Regions from separate parts of the Phyllobacterium sp. RCAM01083 genome, predicted to be linked through region 2. Evidence: riboswitches for the same ligand, from Rfam matches in the RefSeq annotation. Region 2 holds a riboswitch; the other holds the start of a gene.

The links. Region 2 has a riboswitch for S-adenosylmethionine ahead of ACZ25R_RS20410 (homoserine O-succinyltransferase). Riboswitches for the same ligand answer to the same signal wherever they lie in the genome.
Positions count from the first base shown of each region.
Region 1: it holds a riboswitch for S-adenosylmethionine, as region 2 does, so the genes downstream of both, ACZ25R_RS18205 (O-succinylhomoserine sulfhydrylase) here and ACZ25R_RS20410 (homoserine O-succinyltransferase) in region 2, are expected to answer to the same signal.

Region 1 is NZ_JBVFZN010000005.1:2,308,028-2,319,106, forward strand. It holds gene ACZ25R_RS18140 (D-alanine--D-alanine ligase family protein) at 1-80, shown strand, start outside; gene ACZ25R_RS18145 (MATE family efflux transporter) at 86-1,441, opposite strand; gene ACZ25R_RS18150 (CAP domain-containing protein) at 1,536-2,033, opposite strand; gene ACZ25R_RS18155 (DUF6460 domain-containing protein) at 2,110-2,376, opposite strand; gene ACZ25R_RS18160 (DUF982 domain-containing protein) at 2,542-2,793, opposite strand; gene ACZ25R_RS18165 (hypothetical protein) at 2,963-3,706, opposite strand; gene ACZ25R_RS18170 (glycosyltransferase) at 3,756-5,063, shown strand; gene ACZ25R_RS18175 (Holotricin-3 precursor) at 5,171-5,671, opposite strand; gene ACZ25R_RS18180 (MarR family winged helix-turn-helix transcriptional regulator) at 6,132-6,569, opposite strand; gene ACZ25R_RS18185 (haloalkane dehalogenase) at 6,660-7,538, shown strand; tRNA gene ACZ25R_RS18190 (tRNA-Gly) at 7,600-7,673, opposite strand; gene ACZ25R_RS18195 (hypothetical protein) at 7,775-8,083, opposite strand; gene ACZ25R_RS18200 (2'-deoxycytidine 5'-triphosphate deaminase) at 8,164-9,258, opposite strand; SAM riboswitch at 9,342-9,421, shown strand; gene ACZ25R_RS18205 (O-succinylhomoserine sulfhydrylase) at 9,484-10,671, shown strand; gene apaG (Co2+/Mg2+ efflux protein ApaG) at 10,840-11,079, shown strand, end outside.
Region 2 is NZ_JBVFZN010000005.1:2,758,066-2,769,144, reverse strand. It holds gene ACZ25R_RS20420 (DeoR/GlpR family DNA-binding transcription regulator) at 1-342, shown strand, start outside; gene glpD (glycerol-3-phosphate dehydrogenase) at 465-1,994, shown strand; gene ACZ25R_RS20410 (homoserine O-succinyltransferase) at 2,054-2,977, opposite strand; SAM riboswitch at 3,008-3,085, opposite strand; gene ACZ25R_RS20405 (glutathione S-transferase family protein) at 3,179-3,796, opposite strand; gene ACZ25R_RS20400 (dihydrodipicolinate synthase family protein) at 3,883-5,046, opposite strand; gene ACZ25R_RS20395 (LacI family DNA-binding transcriptional regulator) at 5,298-6,341, shown strand; gene ACZ25R_RS20390 (Gfo/Idh/MocA family protein) at 6,338-7,339, shown strand; gene ACZ25R_RS20385 (acyl CoA:acetate/3-ketoacid CoA transferase) at 7,357-8,958, shown strand; gene ACZ25R_RS20380 (enoyl-CoA hydratase/isomerase family protein) at 8,951-9,730, shown strand; gene ACZ25R_RS20375 (aldehyde dehydrogenase family protein) at 9,730-11,079, shown strand, end outside.

The sequences.
Region 1 (11,079 bases), 450 kb from region 2:
CGAGCGGCATTCCCTATCCGGAACTGGTGGACCGGCTGATCCAGCACGCGCTGGATCGCGCTGATCGCCAGCGCTCCTGAACGATCTAGCTGGCAAACTGCAGCCGCGCCCGCCGCGGCAGGATCGCCAGCAGCGACAGACCGCGCAGCCCGAGGAACAGGTGAAGCGCCAGCCAGAGCCCGTGATTGCCCATGAACTGCGGCAGAATGAAATAGGCGGCGAAATACCCGGCAAGTGACAGCATCATCATGTTGCGCATGTCGCGTGACCAGGTGGCCCCGATGAATACGCCGTCCATATGGAAGGCCAGCAGCCCGGTAACGGGCGCCAGGGCCGCCCACGGCATGTAGAGTGCGGCCATGGCCTGCACATCCGCAGATTTGATCAAAACCGCCACGATGGCATTGCCGTAGATGAGGAAGAACAGCGCCATCAGCGAAGCAAGGACCAGCCCCCACAGGAATGAAAGCTTGATGCCGCGATCAAAGGCCGGGCGATAATGGGCGCCGACGGCACGGCCGGAAATCTGCTCGGCTGCCGTCGTCACGCCGTCGATGAGATAGCCCGAGATCAGCAGAAAATTCATCAGCACGGCGTTGGTTGCCAAGGTCACGGCACCGGCCTCGGTACCAGCGCGGGTGAAATAGGCATAGGCGATCAGCAGGAAGAACGAGCGCAGCATAATATCGCGGTTGACTGCAAACATCCGCCGGATGGCCGGCATATCAAGGATACGCGCAAGCGATGGATTGGGAACGGCCCGAAACTGCCAGTAGACCATGGTCAAGCCGACAACCAGCGCGACGCTTTCACCAAGCACGGTTCCCCAGGCAATGCCCGCCACGCCCCAGCCCATGACCAGACCGAGCCAGCAGGTCATGACCACATTGACGCCGTTGAGCAGGAATTGCAGGTAGAGGCCCTGCATCGCCTTGCCCTGCCCGAGCAGCAGACCGAGAACGACAAAGTTTCCAAGCGCCATCGGCGAGGAAAAGAGCCGGATAGACACATAGGTGGACATGGCGTCGGCGACTGCCTGATCCGGGTTCATGAAGCGAACCGTTGCAGTCAGCACCAGCGGCGTCACGGCAATAAAGACAAAGCCGACAAGCACGGCTATGCCGATGGCCCGCCAGAACACCGCTTGCTGCTCCACGTTGTCATGACGGCCCATCGCCTGCGCCACCAGCCCGGTTGTTCCGGCGCGCAGGAAATTCATGGTCGAGAAGAGAAAATCGAAAACCAGAGCCCCGATCGCCAGCCCGCCGAGCAGATGCGGATCGCCGAGCTGGCCAATCACAGCCGTATCGACGAGACCGAGCAAGGGCGTCGTCAACGATGCCAGCATCACGGGAATCGTGATCGACAGCATCAGACGGTTCGTCACCTCGAACGGGCGAACGATTTTTGATCCATCAGGATGGGACACTTGCGTTGACATGGGACACCGGGAAAGACGCCAGAGGGGCTATCCATATCCTATGCCATCGCGCGCGGCGCTTTTCCAGAACTATCGGCCAACCGCGGCCGATAGTTCAGCTGGCAAGGACCAGCGCCCAATACCGCTGGCTGCTGCCGCTGGCAGCTTCCGAATAGGCAAGACCGAACCGGGTGAACTTCTGATCCAGCATATTGCGGCGATGCGGCGGCGAGGCCATCCACATGGCAAAGAGCCGGTCGAGTTCCATGCGGCCGACGGCGATATTCTCCGCAGCAACGCCGTGGATCTCATTGTTCCGCACACGGGTGGCAAAATCACGCCCCCAGCCGGTCGTATGGGACATGCGGCCGGCGCTGGCCATGTAACCCGCCTGCTGCAATGCGGCGCTTTCCAGCGAAGAATCGGCGGTCAGGCCAGCCAATCCATTGGAAGAGCGTATATTCTGCACAAACGATGTCGCTGAAGCCGATACACCGGCACTTTTCCCCGGCGTACGTGTTACTGTCTGGCAGGCGGCCAGCGGCAACAGCGCCGACACGGCGGCGAACCCAAGCACGCTGCGGCGTGACAAATGAAATCTATGGTCGGGCATAAGCAATTCCTGAATGAGACGCACTGCCGATATCCAGCAATTGTGGCTCATTCAGGCCAAGGCGATATTTTTGCGCTTAACGCCGGTAGCTCAGCAGCCGCAAAATGATGAAGCATGGCACAACCACGACCGCGCCCAACAGGAAGTAACCGGCGAAACGCTCGATGGCGCCGAAACCGAGGTTCCAGATGCGGCGGGCAAAATTCTCGAAGCCATACAGAATATCGAGCGGCGACCAGTTGAACGCGTTCATGATCACGCCGACGAAAAGCGATACGAGAATGAGCTTGAGCAGAACACGGCCCGGCGTGTCTCCCAGAAAACGGTTCATCTTGTCCGACATTGATACTCCGATAGCGGCGGCGGCAATTGCAGCGATGGTGTTCACATATGGCCATATGCGGCCCGGTTCAAGCAATTGCACGGCGATAGCGGATTCGCCAAGCGTTCCAGACCAAATATATCCTGGATAAGGCTGGCGGTAGCCGGCAAGACGGTCAGATTGGTTTCAATGCCGATCCTGCACGAAAATATCGACCGTTTTTGCCGCCGCAATGAAGGCTTTTCGGGCTTCGCCGACCGTTCTTTCGCCATTCAGGGCATCGTGGCATATTTGTTGTGCGGCGAGATAGCTCGGTCCGTGCCGGGCCGGCCAATCCTCCGACAGAAATTCAGCGGCTTCTTTTACCGAGGCTATACTTCGGTATTTGCCTATCTGCCTGGTCTCTACGGTCACAGATTCAAATGTCAGTTTACGCATGATGTGAGACGCCCAAGAAACAGCCATGTCCCCTCAAACCCGCATTATATTGGCATTCGATAGTGAGCACAACTCTTCCGGCCGGGCATACCGCCAAGCCGGTTATGCCTGACAGGCCATTGCCGTGCGACGAGTGCCCTCGATCACAGTGCGTCTGAAGATGATCGCGTTACTTGCCGCATTCTTCGAACAACTTGGAAACAACTGGCAAAAAGTGATCTTCATAGGTCAAGCAGGAGTGATAAATACCCGCCGCAACTCTTTCACGTCCGATTTCCTCCCACTCGGGATTTTTCGGTGTGTGCCAATCGGTGACTTGAGAAATCAGCACTTCCCTGTCCATTGCTGCAGGGTATTGTTTCAAAATGGAGCGCGCCTCATCAACCAGTGGAAGATAACGCGCCACCGCCGCCAATTTTCGCGTGCGGGCTTCCCCATCCAAAACCAGTTCACAGACACGATCGCCTTTTGCTCCAGCTGTCGCGGCGGAAAAGAGGAGTTCGGCCGGTTTGCCGCGCGCGCACAATCGCTTTTGCAGGATCGCGCCCATGGCCGATGCCAGGTCGTGGATTGGATTGTATCCATCACGTGCATCCGCAACTATTCTGTAAGAATGATGCTCTCCAATATCAGCCTCAATTGACGCGATCACCCCCGCGAAAAACCCGTGATCATGACGTGCCAGCGCTTCGTACCAAAGCCGGTCCGAAATATCGCCAAATATCGCGCCCGCAGCGGATCCGGTCTTTTCGATGATTTCCCGGGAATAATGCGTTCGGGACTGTTCCTTGCTTCCAGATCCGTCTGTCAGAAAGAAAACAAGGGGCTTGTTCAATTCCACCCAATGGTGAATGCGCAGCTCATGCCCAGGATGCGCCAAAAGAAGAATACTTAGTGTTTGTTTATTCTGCATTGGTGAAATAGACCATAGCTGCGCAACAAAAGCATCGGGGAAATATAAAGTGCGTGTTCTTATTACAAATTTTGTTTTTGGAATGCGGTCCGGATCCGAAAGTGTCGTTGAACTGCTGGCTGACGCACTTCGAGGTGCCGGCCACCAGGTGATGATTTTTGCCCCGACATTGGTCGGCGACACCAACTGGATGATACAGAAGGGACATCAGATCTATCACGCGATAGATCAGATACCCTATCGGCCTGATGTCATTCATGCCCACCATGTGTCCCCATGCTTTATTGCCATGGCACGTTTTCCCGACGTGCCGGTCGTCTACACCTGCCACAGTTCCGTGTTCGAGATCGAAGCGCCTTTGCTGCACCCCCAGATCAAGCACTATGTCGCCGTAGATGCAGCGTGCAGAGACAAATGCTTGTCCAGAGGCATCCCGGCCAATCGCCTGACCACGATAGAAAACGCCGTTGATTCAGCGCGTTTTATCGCACGGCCCCCTCTTCCGGACCGCCCCCGGAAGGCGCTCCTGCTTACCAAGGCCAGCGGTCATGCTGAATTGGTGCGGCGCGCATGTGCCGCAGAGACCATGACCCTTGACGAGCTGGGCCCTGGAACAGGCAAGTTTTCCGATGCGCTTGAGAAGGAATTGCTCCAATATGATTTGGTCTTTGCAACGGCGCGCATGGCGCTGGAAGCGGCCTTTGTCGGATGTGCGGTTGTTGTATGTGACGGTCGCGGCTTTGCCGGACTTCTCACGACCCGCAATGTCGCGGCCTGGCGGAAGAATAATTTTGGTGTGCGGTTGCTCGCCCGGCCGACAACTGTCGGGCTATTGCAGGAAGCGATCCAGCATTATGACGCCAAGGATGCGGCAGATGTAGCCGTATATCTGCGTGAGCATTCGCCGGCAGACAAATATGTCTCCCAATACGAAAAACTCTACCGTTCGGCCATCAAGGCAGGATCACCCGGCCTGCCTGCACTCGATCTTGCCAATGGCCAATGGGCGCAGGAACTCGTTGCAACCGCTGAAAAAAGAACCTGGTTTCGTATCGCCTCTGACATGCATTGGATGCCGGAAACAGACACTCTCAGGCAAATGCTGGATCAATCAAAATCAGAGATCCTTGCCGAACTGCATTCGGTAACAGAGCGTCATCTGCCCAATTCCCATTCCATGGAAACGCTCGCTCAAACATTGACCACGAAAATCGATAAACTCGATCGTGAAATTTCAACGTCAACGAATATCCTGATGAGTTTGAAGGCCATATATCAAGCGCTCATACCATCTCCACTCAGGCGCGTTGGTGCAGTGTTGCGGGCGCGCTCAAAGCGGCAAAACAAATCGCCGTAGTCGAAAATATCCGGCGCGAGGACCACCTCAATTACAAAAGCCCCCGCGTCCGGAGATACGGGGGCTTTGGAATATCGCACCAATCCTGTCGATTGGCCATTTCGGTCTCAGCGGCGGGCGTCCAACAGGTCGTTCACTTTGTCAATTTGCGCCGTCGTGAGTGTCCGATGGAAATCCGTGCTCAATTTGGCTTCCGCGGCTTCGAGGGCCTGCTCCCGCAACGTGGGATCAGTAATGGCAAGGGCTGCTTCGCGGCTGCGTTCGTAAGCGGCGATCTTACCGACGGAGGAATTGGGGGCTGCCCGCTCCCGTGCCCGCGCGGATGCATGTGCTGCGTTAAGCGGACCCAAGGTATTCTTGTCCAGATCCCTGTCGCTCAGATCTGCTTCCTTGGTCTTGGATTTGTCATTTGCGTGGTCGCCCTTGGCATTGCCATGGCCTTCACCGCCATTGCCTTTTCCGCCGCCCTCGCCGCCACCGTTGCCATTGCCATTTTTGGCCAGTGCAGAACTGACAAGGCTGTAATTGCCCGTCGTCGAGAGTGCTGTGCCGGCAACCAGCAAACCAAAACATGCAACGGCAACAAAACCGCGCTTCACAAGAGTCATACCCATCTCCTCAATATGTCCCGGTGATCGTTCCCCTGCCGGAACGTTAAGAATCCGTTTAGGGCCATTATGAGGCGCTAATAGCGATAATAGTGCCTGTGATGACGATGGTGCTTCCAATAGCCGGGACGGTGGTGCCGATTATTCCAGTGGTGGCGGCGATGGTGATGACCTCTCCAGCCGTGCCGATAATGATGGCGGTGGCCCCAATGCCTGCCGCGATTGTGCTTGTATTTGACCAGCTCCACATTCGAAGCGATCGGCGCGCGTTGGACGGAGATAGGCGAGGCCTGCGCGGATACGATTGATGTCAGGCCCATCACAAGCGCGATGAGGCCAGCAGCCACTAGGGAAAGAATATTCTTTATGACAGCTCCCTCCAGATGATCCCTCTCCACATTACGCCGTTGTTGATGAACATTCAAACAAGCACGCCGCGGCAAGCGAAAAGCAGGCGGGTCTATTCGCCGCGAGGCAATTTTTCCAGCACAAGCTGCAGAGTGGACGTCAAAACGTCGATATTCTCTTTGCCGGCGACGCTTTCCCAGTTCTGTTGAATACGTTTGCCCGCCGCCATCGCCGTGGGCTGCACCGCCTGCCCCCGGACTGTGAGAAAGACCAATCGCCCCCGCTTGTCCCGAGGATCGGGGCGACGCTCCACATAGCCAAGCTTTTCAAGCTCTTCCACCGCCTGGGTGATCGATTGTTTGCGGGTTTTTGACAGTTTCGACAGTTCGCTGACCTGAATTCCAGATGAAGGCGTAAAGGCCAATACATTCGAATGGGATGGGCGAATATCGACGAACCCCGCCTCATCGAGCGCGGTGTCGATAGCCTGCGTCCATTGCTGATGCAGGAGCCGCAGAAGAATTCCGAGATTGGGCGTTGGTGAACTCATCAGCGTGCTGTTTCCCGTTCGTGTGCGGAGCCAGAATCCTTCAGATATTGACAGGTGACTGTCTACACGATATTAGACAGTTACCTGTCAATATCTGAAGAGGACAATCTCATGCCATCCATCTCCATCCTTGATTCAACCCTATACTACGAAGAAACGGGCGTGGGTACGCCCATTGTATTTCTCCATGGGAATCCCACCACATCGCATTTGTGGAGAAACATTACCCCCGCTCTGTCGGGTTATCGCCGTCTGGCTCCCGATCTGATCGGCATGGGGCGCTCGGGCCGCCCCTCCCTCGACTACAGTTTTGCCGATCAAGCCCGCTATCTCGATGCCTGGTTCGATGCACTGGGACTATCCGATGTCATCCTTGTTGGCCACGACTGGGGCGGTACGCTCGCCCTGGATTGGGCGGCGCGTCATCCGGAGCGGGTGCGGGGCGTCGCCTTCATGGAAACAATTCTGCGGCCGATGCGGTGGGCCGATTTTCCGCCGGAGGTTGCAGAACGGTTTCGGGCATTGAAGACGGAGGGGCTTGGCGAGACCATCGTGCTCCAGAGCAATAGCTTCATCGAACAAACCTTGCAGGCAACGGTGCTTTCCGGCCTTTCAAGCGAAGATATCCATGCCTATACGCAGTCATACACCACCCCTGAAAGCCGCCGGGCCATTCTCGAATGGACGCGCTCAATGCCTGTCGATGAGGAACCGGCGGCGCTGATTGAAAGAATGCGGCATTTCAACACCTGGCTTGCCGACAGTGTCGATGTTCCGAAACTGTTGATTGCGTTCGAAGGATCGGGAAAAAACCTGGCGATCGGGGCGGACATGGTAGCCTGGTGCAGGGCCAACTATGCCAACCTCAGCGTTGTCAATTGCGGTGCCGCCAAACACAATGCACCGGAAGATCAACCCGAGGAAATCGCGCAATCACTTGGCAAGTGGCTGGAGCAGATCAATATTTGACAACCGGGTCAACGCGAGGCGGCATCCCTGCTGCCGTCTTGCGTTCCATGCAAACAAGGGATGGAGCGGGTGAAGGGAATCGAACCCTCGTATGCAGCTTGGGAAGCTGCCGTTCTACCATTGAACTACACCCGCCTATGCCCGCGGACTTGCCTCGGGGCAGATAACCGGAATGAAAAGCAGCCGGGATCGATAGTCAACCGGATTCGCACATCACCCTGCAAACAGCGTGTATATCAGCTACGGCGCATGCGGCCGGCGATAGCGACAATGCCAAGGCCGATCCAGCCCAGCACCGCAATCAGCAGAAGCGGCGCGGCCGGGATCATCAGCCAGCCCAGCACACCCATCGTGTAAAGCGTATCGCCAATGTCGATGCCGCCCAGCAGACACGGGTGAACGCTGTTCTCATCCACCGTGCAGCCAAGCGTATTGGCGATCGCATAGGTCACCAGGACCGACAACAGCGGCAGCAGCGCAATGAACGTCAGAATGGCGAGCACGACAGCTGCTGCACGCCGTTTCGAGCCGGTTTTCCGAGGCATCGCAAACCTCCAATCCTGCATGACAAATCCCAGGAATACATCCAGGCCGTCAAATCGGCGTCTTGTCAATCAACCGCGGTTCACGAGCGGAAATGTTTGGAGAGTTTCAGGCCCTGCGCCTGATAGTTCGAGCCGAGGTCGGTGCCATAAAGGGCCTTGGGCCGCTCCAGCATATGCTCATAGATCAGGCGGCCGACGATCTGGCCATGTTCGAGAATGAATGGCACCTCGTGGCTGCGCACTTCAAGCACCGCGCGGCTGCCGGTTCCGCCTGCAGCGGTGTGCCCGAAACCCGGATCGAAGAACCCGGCATAGTGCACGCGGAATTCGCCGACCAGCGGATCGAACGGCGTCATCTCCGCCGCATAAAGCGGAGGAACATGCACGGCTTCACGCGACACGAGAATGTAGAATTCATCGGGATCGAGCACCAGTTCGCGCGCGCCGCGATCATGGATCGGCTCCCAGAAATCGAAGAGGTCATGCGCCCCGCGCTTGTCAACATCCACCACGCCCGTGTGGTGCTTGCCGCGATAACCGACGAGGCCGTTCGCATCGCCGGTCAGGTCGATGGACAGGGCAATGCCGCCGCCCGATATGTTCGGCGTGTCCGACGCCACGAGCGTCTCGCTTGCATGCAGTGCGGTCAGTTCCGTCTCGTCGAGCTGCGCCCGTCCGGTGCGGAAGCGTATCTGGGAGAGACGCGATCCTGCACGCGCCACAATCGGGAAGGTACGCGGGCTGACTTCGAGATAGATGGGGCCATTATATCCCGCCGGCACCTTGTCGAATTCCTGTGCCCCGTCAACGATGACGCGGGTGAAAATATCAAGACGCCCGGTCGAACTCTTGGGATTGGCCGATGCGGAAACCCCGGCAGGCAGCGCCAGGCTTTCCAGCAGCGGGACGATATAGACACAGCCGGTTTCCAGCACGGCACCGTGACTGAGGTCGATCTCGTGCAGCTTGAGTTTTTCCAGCTTGTTGATGACGGGGGTTCCGGGCCCCGGCATGAAACTGGCCCGTACGCGATAGGCTTTCGTGCCCAGGCGCAGGTCCAGGCTGGCCGGCTGGATCTGATCAGCGTCGAAATCACGCTCGGTTTTCAGTGCACCGGCCTGATGCAATGCCCTGATGCCGCTATCCGCCAGAATGCCCGCTTCACGTATACTCATATCGACCGCCGAAACCTCATATAATTTCCCAAAAGCTTTAGCGTCTCACCCGATTGACGCAAGCCGCCAAGAGGATTAAAGCAATTTTATCCCGTGGTGATTTGGCCGGCCGGCTTGCAGCCACGTTAAACAATTTGCTAAAAGAGGCCCGGTCTCGTCCGGCCTTTTTGCGATTCCCGCAAGGCCGGTTTTTTATTGGCCAGATTCTGGCAGATTGAGAAGACGATGACCACAACCCGTAAGCTGCGCCCCGCGACACAACTCGTTCATGCCGGAACCTTGCGCTCCGGTTTCGGTGAAACATCGGAAGCCCTCTTCCTCACTCAGGGCTTTGTCTATGACACGGCGGAAGCCGCCGAATCCCGCTTCAAAGGCGAAGAACCCGGCTTCATCTATTCGCGCTACGCCAATCCGACAACCGATATGTTCGAAAAGCGCATGTGCGCGCTCGAGGGCGCGGAAGATGCGCGCGCAACGGCTTCGGGAATGGCTGCGGTTGCGGCGGCAATCCTGTGTCAGGTCAAGGCCGGAGACCACGTTCTGGCCGCGCGCGCCCTGTTCGGCTCGTGCCGCTACATCATCGAGACGCTCCTGCCCAAATATGGCGTGGACTTCACCCTGATCGACGGCTCCAAGGCCGAGAACTGGGAAAAGGCCATCCGCCCGAACACCAAGGCGCTGTTCCTGGAAAGCCCGACCAATCCGACCCTCGAGATCGTCGATATTGCCGCCGTGGCCAAGGTCGCCAATTCCGTCGGCGCCAAACTGATCGTCGACAATGTGTTTGCGACCCCGCTGTTCCAGAAGCCGCTGGAACTTGGCGCCCACATCGTCGTCTATTCGGCCACCAAGCACATTGAAGGCCAGGGACGCTGTCTTGGCGGCGTCATCCTTTCCGACAAGAAGTGGATTGACGAAAACCTCCACGAATATTTCCGCCACACCGGCCCGGGCCTCAGCCCGTTCAATTCCTGGATCATGTTGAAGGGGCTTGAAACCTTGCCCGTCCGCGTCCGCCAGCAAACCGAAAGTGCGGCGAAAATTGCCGACTTCCTCGCGGATCATCCGGCAGTTTCCAGGGTTATTTACCCCGGCCGTGCGGATCACCCACAGGCGGACATCATCGCCAAACAGATGACCGGTGGTTCCACGCTCGTGGCCTTCGAACTCAAGGACGGCAAGAAGGCGGCCTTTGATTGCGAGAACGGACTGGAAGTGGTGCGGATTTCCAACAATCTTGGAGATTCGAAGAGTCTCATCACACACCCCGCGACAACCACGCACAAAAACCTTACAGATGAAGCACGTGCAGAACTTGGCATTTCGGACGGGCTGCTGCGCCTGTCGGTTGGCCTGGAAGATGCCGACGATCTGATCGAGGATTTCGATGCTGCCCTCAAGGCAGCCAAGTAAGACAGAACCAATCCCGCACTGAAACCAATTTCAGTGCGGGAGCGGTATATTTAAGTATAAACGTTGCAGAATGTTGGCTATTCACATTAAATTTAATCATCTTTATGTATTGTAATGGTTGACGAGACGGCCACGACCCGCAATATCATTGATAAGACAAGGTTTATCATGTATCGCGCAGTCACTCAGAATATTGAAGTAATCGTAGAACCATTCTATCTGGAGGAGCAGTCCAATCCGGAAGAAAACAGATATGTCTGGGGATACCGGATTACGATCGCCAATGAATCCGACGGCACCGTCCGGCTTCGGGCACGCTATTGGAAAATCACCGATGGGAACGGCCAGATCGAAGAGATTCGCGGCCCTGGGGTCATCGGTGAACAGCCGGTGCTCAATCCCGGAGAC
Region 2 (11,079 bases):
GGGGTGGTACGCGGTTCCGATGGCGGTATTGTCGGCGAGGCCGCCGTGGACTTCATCCGCCAGTTCAAGGTGGATTTCGCCGTCATCGGCACGTCGGCAATCGACCATGACGGCGCATTGCTCGACTTCGATTTCCGCGAGGTCAAGGTGGCGCAGGCCATCATGGCCAATGCCCGGCACGTGATCCTGGTGTCCGATTCCACCAAGTTCGAGCGGACGGCACCGGTGCGCATCGGCCATCTGTCACAGGTCAATACGTTCATCACCGACCGCTGCGACAGCGAGATCATCCGCACGATTTGTGCGGACGCGGATGTGCGGCTGGTCGAAACATCCCGTTGAATCCCGGCTTGCCGGGTGAGTTGATGCGCGTTATATTTTCTTTTGGTTTCGTATTTGTTTCGCAGTGGTGCTATATTGGCTGGCGCTGGCGGGCAGGACGGTTGCGAACAGGGAGATGAGCGGTGGCACAGGACGGGATCTACGACATTTTCGTGATTGGCGGTGGCATCAATGGCTGCGGCATTGCCCGCGATGCGGTGGGGCGCGGCTACAGCGTGTGTCTGGCCGAGATGAACGACCTGGCCAGCGGCACCTCGTCGGCCTCCACCAAGCTGATCCATGGCGGGCTGCGCTATCTGGAATATTACGAGTTCCGCCTGGTGCGCGAGGCGCTGATGGAGCGCGAGGTGCTGTGGGCGGCGGCGCCGCACATCATCTGGCCGCTGCGCTTCGTGCTGCCGCACCATGCGGGGCTGCGCCCGGCCTGGCTGCTGCGGCTGGGCCTGTTCCTCTACGATCACATTGGCGGGCGCAGGAAGCTGCCCGCGACGCGCACGCTCGACATGACGCGCGATGCGGCGGCCAGGCCGCTGAAGTCGCTCTATACGCGGGCGTTCGAATATTCCGACTGCTGGGTCAATGATGCGCGGCTGGTGGCGCTCAATGCGCGCGATGCGGCCGACCGCGGCGCGGTGATCCGCACCCGCAGCAAGGTGACGGCGGCGCGGCGCGCGGCCGATGGCTGGACGCTGGACGTGCAGGACGCCCTGTCGGGCGCGGTGGAGACGGTGCGGGCGCGGCTCGTGGTCAATGCGGCCGGTCCCTGGGTGGACGAGGTCCTGACCGGCGTGGCCGGGCTCAAGGCGGCGCACAATGTGCGCCTGGTGCAGGGCAGCCACATCGTGGTGCGCAAAAAGTTCGACGATCCGCGCGCCTATTTCTTCCAGAACACCGACGGACGCATCATCTTCGCCATTCCCTATGAGCAGGAATTCACGCTGATCGGCACGACGGACCAGGATTATCACGGCAATCCGGCCGAGGTGACGATCACCGCTGCGGAGACCGATTATCTCTGCGCGGCGGCCAGCGAATATTTTGCCGCACCGGTGCAGCGCGCCGATGTGGTGTGGAGCTATTCGGGGGTGCGCCCGCTCTATGATGACGGGGCCTCGAAGGCGCAGGAGGCGACGCGCGACTATGTGCTGAAAAGCGATGCGCCGGCGGGGCTGGCGCCGCTGATGAACATATTCGGCGGCAAGATCACCACCTACCGGCGGCTGGCGGAGCACATGCTGGAGAAGATCGAGGAGAAGCTCGGGGCCAGGGGCAAGCCATGGACGGCGGCCGGCACGCTGCCGGGCGGCGATTTCCCGGCGGACGGCTTTGCGGCGCAGCTGCAGCGGCTGCAAGCCGACTACCCCTTCCTCGAACCGCGCCATGCCTACCGGCTCGTACGGCTCTACGGCACGCGGGCCTGGGGGCTGTTGGGCACGGCGGCATCCCCCGCCGATCTCGGCGAGCATTTCGGCTGGGATCTCTACGCGGCGGAGGTGCGCTACCTCATCGCGCAGGAATGGGCGATGACCGCCCAGGATGTCCTGTGGCGGCGCACCAAGGTCGGCCTGCATGTCACCGGCGCAGAAACCGCCGCCCTCGAAACCTTCATGGCCAAAACCGTCCTGCGCCGAGCGGACACCGCGCCGGAATAGGCTCCACGCTGCCCTATCCAGCAGTGAAGGGCGGGCAGCCGTGCTGGCCCGGCCGTCGTTTATCGGGATTTTCCGATTGAACCGATATCAAAGGGTGTCGTTTGATAAATCTCGTTTATCCAGTTGGACAGGAGCAAATGCGCATGCGAGCGCCAGCGATTGGGCGGCCGCCTTGATGTGTCGTCATCGGGGAAATAGTTGAACGGCAGGTTGATCGGTACCCCGGCCTGAATATCGCGGAAATACTCATCGGCCAGCGAACCGGAATCATATTCGAGATGGTCGAGCACATAAAGGCGGCGATACCGCGGATCTTCGACAATGCAGGCTCCCTTCTCCTCCGAATGTGCCAGCAGCGTCAGTTCCGGCCGCGCAAGAATGTCCGCCGGCCGCACCTCGGCCCAGCGTGATATCGGAACGGCGAAATCGTCGGAAAAGCCGTTGAGATAGGGCGACGCTGTCTTCAGGATTCTCTGGCTGTAGACACCGAATGCTTTTTCGCCAAGCGCATGCTTCGGCACGCCGTGGAAATGATGAAGTGCCGCCATCGCTCCCCAGCAGACATTCATCGTCGAATGGACGTTGGTTTGCGTCCACTCCAGGATATCGCGCATTTCCGGCCAGTAGCTGACATCCTCGAACGGGATTGTCTCGACGGGGGTTCCGGTAATGATGAAACCGTCGAACGTGCGGTGCTGCGCCTTTTCCCATGTCTCATAAAAGGCGCTGAGATGGTCTTCGGGCGTATTCTTCGGCTTGTAGCTGCCGACGGTCACCAGCGAAAGTTCGATCTGCAGCGGCGAAGCGCCAAGCAGGCGCGCGATCTGCAATTCTGTCTTGATCTTGTTGGGCATCAGGTTCAGCAGCCCGATCTGGAGCGGGCGGATATCCTGACGGATAGCCACGGCTTCCGTCATCACGCGTACGCCCTCGCTTACCAAAGTATCGAAGGCGGGCAGTTTGTCAGGAATCTTGATAGGCATCACGGTCACCAAAAAAGCCGATAGATCGCTTCCGGTCCGCACGCGGCCCTTTAGCGAGTTTTTTAACGTGGCTGCAAGCCGGCCGGCCAAATCACCACGGGTTCTTCAATACTGGATGCTTGTGCAAATAGCTATCGGATTCAAATGCGGCGGGCTGTCGCTCGCCGCATGGGCCAGATGAGACAGTGTTTCACTGCCGTCTCAATCGTGCGTTTCACCGGAAAAAGCGGTCGCCTGCATCGATGGCCGCCGGCAATAGCCGGCATACCACGCGGCAAGGCGCGGGCGTCCTTCAGCAAACGGATAGATGTTGCGAAACGCGATCCAGTCGAGCGTTGTCGCCAGGGCGATCTCGCCGATGCGCGGCAGGCCCTCGAGGGATGCTTCGTTCTCGGCGAAATCGCAGGCCGCGATGATTTTCTGCAACTGGGCATCGCGCATGGTCGGCCAGCGCAGAGGCTCCGGCCGTCGCTCGGTTTCCCAGCGCACCACGATGCCGGAATCGGCAATGCCCTGCGCCGCCGCCTGCAGGCGCAGTGTTTCCCAGCGTGCATTCCCGCTTGGCGGGATGAGGGCGGAGCCACCGGGGAGGGTACTGAGATAGTCCGCTATCGCAACCGAATCGAACAGCGCAAAGCTGTCTTCGCCGATCAGCACCGGAACCTTTCCCAGCGGGTTGAGCGCATAGACCGCCTCATTGCGCCGGGTCGGGCTGGTTTCGTGGTGGATGACCTCGACACTGTCCGCCAGACCGATTTCGTGAATGGCGACCAGTATCTTGCGGGCGTAGGGCGAGTGTGTCTGGTAAAGCAGCTTCATGAGAATCCCGGATGATGGAGCGAGTCGGCACGGACAATCGCCCGGCAAGCCCGCGGGATCAAGGGGGCTCCAGCAGAAGCCGGATATCAGAGACCGTATAGCTGAAGCAGGCTCTTCATGCGGCTTGTGGCAAGTTCCGGCCTGTCGAGAACATTGGCCTGATCGGCCAGCCGGAAAATATCGGCATAGTGAACGATACCGCGTGCCGACTGCATGCCGGCGGGCATGGTGAAATGGCTCTGGTGACCATTGAGCCAGGCCAGGAAAACCACTCCCGCCTTGTAATACTGCGTCGGGGCTTCGAAGATTTTTCGGGAGAGCGGCACGGTAGGTTCGATCACCGCGCGGAAGGCCGTCGTCTCGCCCTTTGCCAGCAGCGCCAGTGCCTTCGAGGCCTGCGGCGCGACCGCATCGAAAATGCCGAGCAGGGCGTGGCTGTACCGTGCGCCGTCGCCTTCGATCAGTTCGGCATAATTGAAATCATCGCCGGTGAAGCACAGGACCCCCTCGGGCAGCCGGTTGCGCAGGGTGATTTCCCTGGTGTTGTCGAGCAGCGAAATCTTGATGCCTTCGACCTTGTCCCTGTTGTCATTGATGATGGCAAGCACGGTTTCCAATGCGTCGTCGAAGGCATGGGAGCCCCAGTAGCCGGCAAGGTGCGGATCGAACATGTCACCGAGCCAGTGCAGGACGACCTTGTTGCGCGTCTGGCGCAGGATTTCGCCGTAGACGGCCCGGTAGTCATCCGGGGATTTTGCTATTTTGGCGAGCGCCCGGCTGGCCATCATCACGGCCCGGCCGCCCTCAGCCTCGACAAAGCCGATCTGCGTCTCATAGGCGGCGATCACGTCTGCGAGGCTGCGGGTGTTTTCCGGCGCCAGCTGGTCGGTCCCGGCACCGCAGGCAAGGTCCGCCCCCGGCACGCTGCGCGCCTCGGCGAGCGAGCGGCGGATCAGTTCCTGCGCGCCTGCCCAATTCAGCCCCATGCCGCGCTGGGCCGTGTCCATGGCTTCGGCGATCTTGAACCCAAGTGACCAGAGATGATGGCGAAAGGCCATGGTGGCATCCCAGTCGATGGCGGGCGAACCCCAGGGCGCGCTGTCCCGAAGCGGATCTGACACCACATGGGCGGCCGCGTAGGCGATACGGCTGAAGGATGGCGGAGCATCCGGCCGCGCTGTCGGCTCGCCGGAAAGGCGGTAGGCTGAAAGTGTGCCGTCGGCGGCGGGCAGGTTCAGAACTAGGCTCATCATATCGCTCCCGGTCATATGAAGGGTTTTGTAATTTGGAACGTTCCAAAAAACAAGAGAAAAAATCCGAACCTTTGTGCAGCCGAAAAATGAAAGGTCGCCGGCTGAGAGAGTTAAAATGAGCAGGAAATCACCGTAAATCATGGCTTTCTGTGCTGTCGTGACGATGTATCGTGATAGTCCTTGATTTTTCCTGCTTGACATATTTGGAACGTTCCAATTATATCCATCGTCTGACTGGGAGGAAGACCGTGAGCCGAAGCCGGACAACCGTTGTGGATATTGCGCATGCCGCCGGCGTGTCGAAATCCACCGTGTCGCTGGTTCTGCAGGGCAGTCCGCTGGTCAATGAAAAGACCCGTGAGAAGGTCAACAGCGTCATCGCGGATCTCGGCTATGTCTATAATCGCGGTGCGGCCAACCTGCGCCAGGCGCGCTCGAAAATCGTCGGCATCGTGGTCAATGATCTTACCAACAGCTTCTTCGCCGAACTCGCCGTCGGCATGGATATGGTCGTTCAGTCGGCAGGCTACGTGCAGTTCCTTGCCCATAGCGGCGAGAGCGTCGACCGCCAGCGCGAAGTCATCGCGTCCATGCGGGAAAACGGCATTGCCGGGATGATCCTGTCGCCGGCGCGCGGTACCGAGGCGGCGGATATCAAGCCGTTGATCGACAGCGGTATTCCGGTGGTGGTCGTGGTGCGCAATCTGCCGGGTGCCAAGGTCTCCACCCTGCTTTCCGACAATTATACCGGCGCGAAGGCGGCCGTGCGTCATCTGGTTGCCCTTGGCCACACGCGCATCGGCTTCATGGGCGGCTTTCTCGATACCGCGGTTTTTGCCGAGCGGCTGCGCGGTTATCGCGATGCCCTGCAGGAAGCGGGCATTGCCGTCGATGAGGCGCTGATCATCCATTCCGCGCCGTCCCGCGCCGGTGGCGTTGCCGCTGTCGAGCGCATGATGCTCCATCCCGATCGGGCAACGGCGGCGCTGTGCCTCAATGATGCGGTGGCCTTCGGTGTCTGCGATGGTTTGCGGGCCGTCGGCATCGAGCCCGGCAAGGGTTTTGGCGTGATCGGTTTCGACGACGTGATCGAGGCCAAGACCGCCGTCCCGGCGCTGACAACCGTTTCGGTCGACCCGCAGGGCATGGGCCAGCGTGCGGCCCAGCTCCTGCTCAAGCAGATCAATGCCGGCGGCAATGAACAGGAATCGCTGGTGACGTCCGTGCGCCTTGTGGTGCGGCAAAGCTGCGGTGCGCCGGTCAGGAACAATCATCTGGAGGAAATGGCATGACGCGGTGGGGATTGATCGGAGCAAGCACGATTGCGCATGAATGGGTGATCGATGCGATCCGTGCCGAAGGCGGCGAGATCGTTTCCGTCATGAGCACCAGTGCCGAGCGTGGCCGGAAATATGCTGCCGATCACGGCATTGCCAAATCCGTTGCATCCCTCGATGCGCTGGTCGGCGATCAGGATGTCGATGCGGTCTATATCTCGACCACCAATGAGCTGCACAGGGATCAGGTGCTCGCGGCCGCGGCTGCGGGAAAGCATGTGCTGTGCGAAAAGCCGCTGGCCATGAGCCTTGCGGATGCGCGGGCCATGGTTGACGCCTGCCGCGCGGCCGGTGTGGTGCTTGGCACCAATCATCATCTGCGCAATGCCGCGAGCCACACCGCCATGCGCGATGCCATTGCTGCCGGCCGGATCGGTACGCCGCTTGCCGCCCGGGTTTTCCATGCGGTCTATTTGCCGCCGCACCTGCAGGGCTGGCGGCTTGACAAGCCGGAAGCTGGCGGCGGCGTCATCCTGGATATCACCGTGCATGATACGGATACACTGCGCTATGTGCTGGGCGACGATCCTGTCGAGGCGGTTGCCGCCAGCCAGATCGGCGGCCTCGGCAAGGCAGGCCTTGCCGATGGCGTCATGGGCGTGCTGCGCTTCAAATCGGGCCTGATTGCCCAGTTCCATGATGGCTTCACCACCAAATATGCCGAAACCGGCTTCGAGGTGCACGGCTCCGAAGGCTCGCTGGTCGGCCGCAATGTCATGACGCAGAAGCCGGTCGGCACCGTCACCCTGCGCAATGCCGAGGGTGAAACCGAGCTCAAGCTCGACCACCGGAACCTCTACGAAACCGGCATTGCCAAATTCCATGCCGCCATCCTCGGCAAGGGGCAGCCACCGGCAACGGGTGAAGATGGTGTCTGGTCGCTTGCCGCCGGTCTTGCGGTCACCGAGGCCGCCCGCACTGGCACCGCACAGACAATCAATCCAGGTCTTTGAAGAGAACGACGTCAAGCATGAGCAAGCACATAACCCCTGAAGAGGCGGCAAACCTCATCCCCGACGCAGCGATCGTTTCGGTCTCGTCGTCGAGCGGCCTTGGCTGCCCCGATCTGATGCTGAAAGCCATCGGCGCGCGTTTCGATGCAACGGGCCATCCGCGCGATCTGACCACGCTGCATCCCATTGCGGCGGGTGACATGAGCGGCATCAAAGGCATCGATTACATCGCCAAGAAGGGGCTGCTCAAGCGCATTCTCGGCGGCTCCTATCCTTCCGGGCCATCGACCGCCGAACCGCCGCTGATCTGGCAGATGATCGGCAATGACGAGGTGGCTGCCTACAACATTCCTTCCGGCATCCTGTTCGACATGCACCGCGAGGCGGCGGCCAAGCGTCCGGGCGTTCTGACCAAGGTCGGGCTCGATACATTCGTCGACCCGGACCGCCAGGGCTGCGCCATGAATGCCTCGGCCGCCCGCGAGCCGGTGGTCCGCAAGATCGAGTTTGAGGGCGAAGAGTGGCTGTTCTTCAAACCCGTTATCCCACAGGTCGCCATCATCCGCGCCACCACGGCGGATGAGCGCGGTAATCTGACCTATGAGCATGAGGGCGCATACCTCGGCGGCTTCGATCAGGCTCTAGCCGTGCGCAACAATGGCGGCATTGTCATTGCGCAGGTCAAGCGCATCACCAAGAGCGGTTCGCTCAAACCGCATGACGTGCGCGTTCCCGGCATTCTCGTTGACTATGTCGTCGTCGACCCCGACCAGAAGCAGACAACGCAGACCGTCTACGATCCGGCTATCTCGGGCGAGATCTTCCATCCGCTCGACGATTTCGCCCTGCCGGATTTCAACATCCAGAAGGTGATTGCCCGCCGTGTCGCGACGGAGCTTGAGGCAGGCAGCGCCGTCAATCTCGGTTTCGGCATCTCCGCCAATGTCCCGCGCATCCTGCTCGAAGAGGGCCTGCACGGCGCGGTGACATGGGTGATCGAGCAGGGGCCGGTCGGCGGTATCCCGCTTCTCGATTTTGCCTTTGGCTGCGCCTCCAACGCCGAAGCCTTCGTGCCGTCGCCGCACCAGTTCACCTATTTCCAGGGTGCGGGTTTTGATGCCTCGCTGTTGTCCTTCCTCGAGATCGACAAATCCGGCTCGGTCAACGTGTCCAAGCTCAGCTTCCGCCCGCATGTGACGGCCGGTGCCGGCGGTTTCGTCGATATCACCGCGCGGGCCCGCAAGATCGTCTTCTCCGGCATGTTCAATGCCGGTGCGAAGGTGCATGTGGCCGATGGCAGGCTGGTCATCGAGAAGGAAGGCAAGCTGAAGAAACTGGTCAACGAAGTCGAGCACGTCACCTTTTCCGGCCGCCGTGCCGTGGAGCAGGGGCAGGACATCACCTATGTCACCGAGCGCTGCGTCATGGTCCTGCGCCCGGAAGGCATCGTGCTGACCGAGATTGCGCCGGGTGTCGATCTCCAGACCCAGATTCTCGATCAGTCGGAATTCCCGCTCATCGTTGCCGGCGATCTGAAACTGATGGCGGCAGAGCTCTTCGCCGAAGGGCCTTTCGGACTGAAGCTGCCGCAGAAACCGGAAAGGACGCTCCATGGCTGAGCCCCGCATCACGGTTGACTTCAACGGGCCTGTCGCAACCATCACCGTGTCGCGCCCGGAAAAACTCAATGCTTTCGATATTGCCATGCTGAAGGAGCTTTCAGCCGCGTGCGACGAATTGGAGGCCAATGCCGATATTCGCGTCGCCATCCTGACCGGCGCCGGTAAGGCCTTTTCCGCAGGCGGCGACATCAAGGCCTGGGCGGCGATGACGCCGAACGAATTCGGTCACGCCTGGGTCCGCTTCGGGCATCGCGTCTTCGAGCGTCTGGCGACGTTGCGCGTGCCATTGATTGCCGCACTCAACGGTCATGCGCTGGGCGGCGGGCTCGAACTTGCCGCGGCTGCTGATATTCGCATTGCCGAGACGCATATCCGCATCGGCCTGCCGGAGACGGGCCTCGGCATGGTGCCGGGCTGGTCGGGAACGCAGCGGCTTGTCCGCCGGTTTGGGGCACAGGCTGTCCGCCGCATGGCGCTGGGCGGCGAAATCTTCAGCGCGACCGAAGCGGCCGCGCTCGGGATCGTCGACCACGTGGTGGAAACCGGTGCCGCCGTCACCGCCGCGCAGGCCTATGCCGAGCGGATAGCCAGGCGCGGACCGGCTGCGGTGGAAGTGGCGAAACTGATGATTGCGTCGGCTAACGGCGAAGACAATGGCACGGCGGTCGAAGCCCTCGGCTCGATCCTCGTCGCCAAAACAGCGGACCTGAAAGAAGGTGTTTCGGCCTTTGCCGAAAAGCGTGAGCCCGTGTTCAAGGGAGAATGGTAATGACGGTTCTGATGCGGCCACAAGCGCTCGACAATTTCAAGGTGCGCGAATTCCGGATGCTGATCGATGGCAAATGGACCGATGGTGCAGAGGGAGGCGTGATCGAGCGCAAGAGCCCCGGCCATGGTGTCGTGGTCTCACGCTATCAGGCGGGCACGAAAGCCGATGCGGAGCGCGCCATCCGTGCCGCCCGCAATGCCTTCGATAACGGCCCGTGGTCGCGCATGACCGGCGCCGAACGCTCGAATATCCTGCTTAAAGCCGCTGATCTGATTGCGGCACGTTCCGACGAACTTGCCTATCTCGACTGCATCGAATCCGGCAAACCAATTTCGCAGGCCAAGGGCGAACTGGGCGGCGCGGTCGATATCTGGCGCTATGCCGCCGCGCTCGGCCGCGATCTGCATGGTGAAAGCTACAACACGCTGGGCGACGGCACGCTGGGTGTGGTCCTGCGCGAGGCGATCGGTGTCATCTCCATCATCACGCCCTGGAATTTCCCCTTCCTCATCGTCAGCCAGAAACTGCCCTTTGCCCTGGCTGCCGGCTGCACGGCCGTCGTCAAGCCGTCCGAACTGACCTCGGGGTCGACGCTCGTTCTCGGTGAAATCCTCATGGAAGCCGGTGTTCCCGCCGGTGTCGTCAACATCCTTGCCGGTACGGGCGCCGAGGTCGGCGCGCCGATGACCACCCATCCGGATGTCGATATGGTCTCGTTCACGGGCTCGACCCTTGTCGGCAAGCTGACGATGGCCAATGCCGCCCAGACGCTGAAAAAGGTCTCGCTGGAGCTCGGCGGCAAAAACCCGCAGATCGTTTTCCCCGATGCCAATCTCGATGATTTCATCGATGCGGCGGTGTTCGGCGCCTATTTCAATGCGGGCGAATGCTGCAATGCCGGTTCACGCCTGATCGTTCACCGGGATATTGCCGATGAGGTCACGCAGCGTGTAGCAGCCCTTTCAGCCAAGGTGAGAGTTGGCGATCCGCTTGATCCGCAGACCAAGGTCGGTGCGATCATCACGCCGGAACATCTGGCCAAGATCGACACCTATGTGCGCAATGCCGCATCGGCGGGCGCCGCCGTTTCCCATGGCGGTACGCCGCTGGATCTCGGCCTTGGGCAGTATATGAGCCCGACCATTCTTTCGGCGGTGCAGCCGGATATGGCTGTCGCGCGTGAAGAAGTGTTTGGTCCTGTGCTTTCCGTGCTAACATTCGAAACGATGGAAGACGCCATCCGGATTGCCAATTCCATCGACTACGGCCTGTCGGCAGGCGTATGGAGCCGCGATTTCGATACGTGCCTGACGGTAGGCCGCCGGGTACGTGCCGGAACCATCTGGATG